2 regions of the Streptomyces sp. NPDC058198 genome follow, and region 1 is predicted to be linked to the other one. Evidence: predicted binding sites of a transcription regulator. Region 1 holds the regulator's gene; the other holds the start of a gene.
The links. The regulator HspR, encoded in region 1, represses chaperone genes until heat shock. The targets are predictions, from matches to a motif close to TTGAGNNNNNNNNNCTCAA.
Positions count from the first base shown of each region.

Region 1 (3,411 bases):
GTGCTTCCCCAGCCGCTGTCGGCCGGTCCGCTACCCCAGCCACTGTCCGGCGGCGTGCCGGCGGCCTGGGCGATGCCCCAACCGCTGTCGCCCGGTGTATAGCCCCAGCCGCTGTCGGCCTGAGCGCCGCCCCACCCGCTCTCCGTTGTGGAGGTCTCGGGGGCGATGCCCCAGTCGGTGTCCGCGCCGCCCAGAACCCCGTAAGCCACGACTGCGGAGAAAGCAGCGGCAAGCACCGAGCGAAGCAATCTCTTGTACATAGTCGGCTTCGTCCTCACTTGATGGATTCCTCTCCCCCGCGTCACAAGACGATGGCTCATTCAGGCACGTCAATGCCACAGGGGCGATGCATCATGTTCCTGTACGTTCAGGACCCTGGGGGGTGGAGATTTGCCAGTAATCAACTCAAAACCGACACATCCCCATGCGGTGACCGATCTGTGCGACGAGGGGGCGCATCTTTACGCCAGCGCTCTGAGCGCCGGACGGATCTCCCGGGTGGAGGCCGAGGAGGCTCCATGCCTTCTCGAATTCGCTCTTTTGCACCCTGATCCGGACGACCCGAACTGGCTTCGTCCGGTCCCCCCGTCCGTCGCGCTCGCCCAGCGGCTCCATCCCATCGAACGGGAGATCCAGGACCGAAGACGGCACTCCATCAACCTGACAGAATCCTTTGAGCCATTCATGGCCATCAGCGCCCTGAATCCGGCTCCTACCCATGCGATCACCGTCCTGGAGGGGTTCAACCGGATCAACGCCGCGCTCAACCTGGCCACGGCCGAGTGCCACACCGAGATGCTGACGATTCAGCCCGGCGGCGGCCGGCGCGAGCACATTCTCAGCCAAGCACTGGAACGGGACCGGCCACTGATCGACCGCGGCGTCAGCATGCGCACGCTCTACCAGCACACGGTCAGGCACTCCATGGGGACCATGGCCTACGTGGACCGCATAGCCAGCGGCAAGGTCGAGATCCGGACCTTGGAGGAGCTGATCGAGCGGCTCATCATCTGCGACCAGACGGTCGCGTTCATCCCCGCGCGGGACGACCAGCAAGTGGCACTGGAGCTGCGCCACCCCGGTCTTGTCACCTATCTGGTCAAGGTCTTCGAGCAGCTCTGGCGCCGCGCCACGCCGCTCACCGAGCAGGTTTCGTACGAGCCGACCCCTGACGGCATCTCGGGCGTCCAGCGGACCATCGCCAAGCTTCTCGTCGAGGGGTACGTGGACGAGGCCATAGCCCGCCGCCTCGGGATGAACGTACGGACCTGCCGCGCGCACATCGCCAAGCTCGCCACCGTCCTCGGCAGCGGCAGCCGCGCGCAACTCGGCTATCTGGTCGCGCAGTCGGGAATCCTGGAGCAGGACCGCTGACCGGACCGCCGACCTGCCCGAGAGAGCCCCGCGCACCGGGCACACGGAAAGGGCCCCCACCCGGCACGGTGGGAGCCCTTCCTGCGGCCTCTGAACGCGCTCTCAGTCCGCCGGCCGGTTGGGCCGCCACACGACCAGCGCGCTCGTCTGCTGCACATCCTGATACGGCACCAGATCCCGGCGGTACGAGGCATGCACCTGCGCCTCGCGCTGCCGCATCGCCGCCGCCGCTCCCTCCACCGCCGCCGACAGCTCGGCGACCCGGGCCTGGAGCGCGGCGACCTGGTTCTCCAGCTCGATGATCCGCTTGATACCGGCCAGATTGATGCCCTCGTCCTGCGACAGCTGCTGCACCTGACGGAGCAGCTCGATGTCACGGGCCGAGTAGCGGCGTCCACGGCCCGCCGTGCGGTCCGGCGAGACCAGGCCGAGACGGTCGTACTGCCTGAGGGTCTGCGGGTGCAGCCCCGAGAGCTGGGCAGCCACCGAGATGACGTACACCGGCGTCTCTTCGGTCAGTTGATACGGATTGCGCCGCCGCCCGTCCCTGTCCATCGGGTCATGCTCCCTTCGCGGCCTGGAACAGCTCCGCCCGCGGGTCCTCGTCCGCGGTCGCCTTCCGGTAGGCCTCCAGCGCGTCCCTCGCGGGCGCGTCGAGGTCCTTGGGAACGACGACCTCGACGGTGACCAGCAGGTCTCCGCGAGTGCCGTCCTTACGTACGGCGCCCTTGCCGCGGGCGCGCATCGTACGGCCGTTCGGCGTCCCGGCCGGCAGCTTCAGCGTGACCGGCGGGCCGCCCAGGGTCGGCACCTTCACCTCGCCGCCGAGCGCCGCCTCCGCGAAGGTGACGGGCACGGTGACCGTGAGGTTGTCGTCCTTGCGGCCGAAGACCGGATGGGCGTCGACATGGACGACCACGAACAGATCGCCTCCGGGGCCGCCGCGCTCACCGGGAGCGCCCTTGCCCCGCAGCCTGATCCGCTGGCCGTCGCTGACGCCCGCCGGGATACGGACCTGCATGGTCCGCGAGGACCTGGCGCGCCCGCTGCCCTTGCAGACCTCGCAGGGGTCCTGAGCGATCAGCCCACGGCCCTTGCAGTCCACGCACGGGTCGGTGAGCGAGAAGCCGCCGCCGGAGCCGCGCGAGACCTGACCGGTGCCCACGCAGGTCGGGCAGACCCGCGGTGTGCCGTTCTTGTCGCCCGTACCCGAACAGGCCTTGCAGGGCGCCTGGCTGGACATCCGCAGCGGGACCGTGGCCCCGTCGACCGCCTCGGTGAAGCTGAGCGTCACCTCGGACTCGATGTCCTGGCCCCGGCGCGGCTGAGTACGGGTGCCCGCGCCGCCCCGGTTGAAGAGCCCTCCGAAGACGTCCCCGAGCCCGCCGCCGAAACCGCCGGCGCCCTGGCCCGTCTGCGTCCCGCCCTGGGCGCCGCCACCGAAGAGGTCGCCCAGGTCGAAGTTGAAGGAACCGCCGCCCCCGGCACCGGGACCGGGCCGGAACCCGCCGTTGCCGAAGAGCGCGCGGGCCTCGTCGTACTCCTTGCGCCGCTTGGCGTCACCAAGGATGTCATTCGCCTCGGAGATCTGCTTGAAGCGCTCCTCGGCCTTGGTGTCGCCCTTGTTGGCGTCCGGGTGGAACTCGCGGGCGAGCTTCCGGTACGCCTTCTTGATCTCGGCCTCGGTGGCGTCCTTGGGGACGCCGAGAACCTTGTAGTAGTCCTTCTCCACGAAGTCCTTGGTGCTCATTCCCGACGTCCCTCCTCTCCGCCCTCACTGCCTGTCCCCACGTCAGCCCTCGTCCGGGCCACCGCTCTCCTCGTCCTTGGCCTGCTCGTCCGCTGCCCTGGGCTGGGCCCCGGGCTGGGGCTCGGCCACCGCGACGCGGGCGGGCCTGATCGTCCGCTCGCCGAAGCGGTACCCAGGCTGCAGGATCGCGACGCACGTAGTTTCGGTGACATCCGGCGCGTACGAGTGCATCAGGGCCTCGTGGATCGTCGGGTCGAAGGGCTCGCCCTCCTTGCCGAACTGCTGGA
Region 1 covers NZ_JBHVVP010000002.1:608,277-611,687, reverse strand. Annotated here, with positions in the region: gene ACFVWW_RS11210 (5'-nucleotidase) at 1-209, opposite strand, end outside; gene ACFVWW_RS11205 (helix-turn-helix transcriptional regulator) at 391-1,374, shown strand; gene ACFVWW_RS11200 (heat shock protein transcriptional repressor HspR) at 1,477-1,929, opposite strand; gene dnaJ (molecular chaperone DnaJ) at 1,934-3,124, opposite strand; gene grpE (nucleotide exchange factor GrpE) at 3,167-3,411, opposite strand, start outside.

Region 2 (3,411 bases), on a different contig from region 1:
TCGTGATGCCCGCGCTCGGGCCGTCCTTAGGCACCGCGCCCGCCGGGAAGTGGATGTGCACACCCCGGTCCTTCAGGTCGGCGACCGGCAGCTCCAGTTCGGCGCCGCGCGAGCGGAGGAAGGAGAGCGCGATCTGCGCCGACTCCTTCATCACGTCACCGAGCTGTCCGGTCAGGGTCAGCCCCGAGCCGCCCGTCTCCGGGTCGGCGAGCGACGCCTCGACGTAGAGGACGTCACCGCCCGCGCCGGTGACCGCGAGGCCCGTGGCCACGCCCGGCACCGCCGTGCGGCGCTCGGCCGGGTCCTGGGCGGACTCGGGCACATGGTGCGGCCGGCCGATCAGCTTGCGCAGCTGGTCGGCGCCGAGCGTGAACGGCAGCTCACGCTCGCCCAGTTCGTGTTCGGCCGCGACCTTGCGGAGCAGCCGGGCGATGGAACGCTCCAGGTTTCGTACGCCCGCCTCACGGGTGTACTCGCCCGCCAGCTTGCGCAGCGCGTCGTCCCGCAGGGTGACCTCGCCGGGCTCCAGGCCCGCCCGCTCCAGCTGCCTGGGCAGCAGGTGGTCCCTGGCGATGACGACCTTCTCGTCCTCCGTGTAGCCGTCGAGCCTGACCAGCTCCATACGGTCGAGCAGCGCCTCGGGGATGGCTTCCAGGACGTTCGCCGTGGCGAGGAACACCACGTCGGACAGGTCGAGCTCCACCTCCAGGTAGTGGTCGCGGAAGGTGTGGTTCTGCGCGGGGTCCAGGACTTCGAGCAGCGCCGCGGCCGGGTCGCCGCGGAAGTCGGAGCCGACCTTGTCGATCTCGTCGAGCAGGACGACCGGGTTCATCGAACCGGCTTCCTTGATCGCCCGCACGATACGGCCGGGCAGGGCGCCGACGTACGTACGCCGGTGGCCGCGGATCTCCGCCTCGTCCCGGACACCGCCGAGCGCGACGCGGACGAACTTCCGGCCCATGGAGTGCGCGACGCTCTCACCGAGCGAGGTCTTGCCGACGCCGGGCGGGCCGACCAGGGCCAGCACGGCGCCGCCGCGACGGCCGCCGACCACACCGAGGCCACGGTCCGCGCGCCGCTTGCGCACGGCCAGGTACTCGGTGATCCGTTCCTTCACGTCCTCCAGGCCCGCGTGCTCGGCGTCGAGGACGGCCTGAGCGCCTCTGATGTCGTACTCGTCCTCGGTCCGCTCGTTCCAGGGCAGTTCGAGCACGGTGTCGAGCCAGGTGCGGATCCAGGAGCCCTCGGGGCTCTGGTCGGACGAGCGCTCCAGCTTCTCGACCTCCTTGAGGGCGGCTTCCCGCACCTTCTCGGGGAGGTCGGCGGCCTCGACGCGGGTCCGGTAGTCGCCGGACTCGTCGTCGTCGCCCTCGCCGTTGATCTCGCGCAGTTCCTTGCGTACGGCTTCGAGCTGGCGCCGCAGCAGGAACTCGCGCTGCTGCTTGTCGACGCCCTCCTGGACGTCCTTGGCGATGGACTCGGCGACATCCTGCTCCGCGAGGTGTTCGCGCAGCTGCTGGGTGGCGAGCTTGAGGCGGGTCACCGGGTCGGCGGTCTCTAGCAGCTCGACCTTCTGAGCGGTGGAGAGGAACGGTGAGTAACCGGAATTGTCGGCGAGCGTGGACACGTCGTCGATCTGCTGGACGCGGTCCACGACCTGCCAGGCCCCGCGCTTCTTGAGCCAGTCGGTGGCGAGAGCCTTGTATTCCTTGATCAGATCGGTCACGGATCCGGGCAGCGGGTCGGGCGTGATCTCTTCGACGCTGATCCCCTCGATCCAGAGGGCCGCGCCGGGCCCGGTCGTACCGGCGCCGATCCGCACACGGCCGCGGCCGCGGATCAGCGCGCCGGGGTCGCCGTCGGAGAGCCGGCCGACCTGCTCGACGGTGCCCAGCACGCCGGTGCCGGCGTAGGTCCCGTCGATGCGCGGCACGAGCAGCACCTTGGGCTTGCCCGTACCCCCGTCGTCAGCGCGGGCGGCCGCTTGCGCGGCCTCCACGGCAGCACGGACTTCGGTGTCGGACAGGTCCAGCGGCACCACCATTCCGGGCAGCACGACCTCGTCGTCGAGCGGCAGCACGGGAAGCGTGAGCGGTGTGGACGTGGCAGCCATGATCTCCCCTTCGGCAGTCAAGTTGAGCTATACCGACTCAATGCATGTGAGCCCCCGGATGTTCCCCCGGCCCCGTTCGCTCTGAGCGATCAGCAGCTGCCGCATGGTGTGCAACGCGCACGCCTCACCGTCCATGCCCCGGACGGAGATACCGGACGGAGATATCAGTTGCCGCCCGCGTGGGAGCGCTCGATACTTCCGCGATGAACGGTCCCGGCACCCCGCTCACTCCGGCCCAGCGCGCCGCGCTCCAGCATGTGCGGACGACCGCGGTGGCACGCTCCGAGGCCCGTCCCGCCAGGATCGACGCCCGGGAAGCCGGCGCGCTCACCGCGCTGATGCGTGCGCATGCGCGCATCACCCTCAACTTCCACCCGGACCGGCTCCTCGCGGACGGCACGACGATCGCCGGGTCCATGGCGCGGGACGGCCGCTATCGCAGCCAGTACGAGACCGGTCTTTCCAACGGCAGCCGCTCCGCCGTCCCCGGCGGGGCCAGGGACGGCTGGGAGGAGCGGCTGTTCGGCGGGGCGTACCACGCGCCCGGGGTCCGGCCCTGTGACCGGCCCAAGTACGGGGCCGTCAATCTGTACGGCCACCCCGACGGAGCCTCCCCGCGCTTCGGCTCCTGTCATGTACGGCTGCGCCCGGAGATCAACGACCGCGCGACGTACTGCCACGGCGACAGCCATGCGGCGCCCGCCGACGTGGGCACCATCGACGCGTTCAGCTGTGTGCTGGCGGGGCTGCTGGAGGAGCGGCCGGACGCCGCCGAGGTCATCGCGAAGCTGCCGTACGCCACCGGAGCGGACCCCGCCGACGGCGGCGCCGCCGCATATCCGGGCCGGAAGCTCGACGAATACATCGAGGCGCAGGTCCACGGCGACCTCGATCTCGCGGCCGACGCGGAAGCCCTCGTCCTGGACCCGTCGTTCCGCGGCACGGAGACCGGCCGGCTGCTGACCGGCATGGCACGGCGGTGCGGCATCGCGGTGGAGTGGCACACCGGATTCGTCCTCGCGCCGGACGAGGTGACCGCGGAGTTCCGCGGCCCGATGATGGTTCCGCTCGCCGCCCGGGTCTGTCGCTCGTACGCACGTGCGGGCATGCTCGACGCCGAGGTGCTGGGGCGTGCGGCGGCCTCGGTCGTACGGGAGCCGGGGGCATGGGCCGAATGGGGGACGCAGGACGAGATGCTGCAGTACGTCAAGCAGCTCTGGCACGTGCTGGTGCGGTACGGACGACAGATGGGGGAGGTACCGGAATGAGGCGGATCACCGGGGCGGCCGGGGTGGCGC
Region 2 covers NZ_JBHVVP010000003.1:428,129-431,539, reverse strand. Annotated here, with positions in the region: gene lon (endopeptidase La) at 1-2,113, opposite strand, end outside; gene ACFVWW_RS14210 (DUF3626 domain-containing protein) at 2,317-3,381, shown strand; gene ACFVWW_RS14205 (hypothetical protein) at 3,378-3,411, shown strand, end outside.
Region 2: a site for HspR is predicted at 2,136-2,154, ahead of lon (endopeptidase La). Genes of this name have one in related genera too.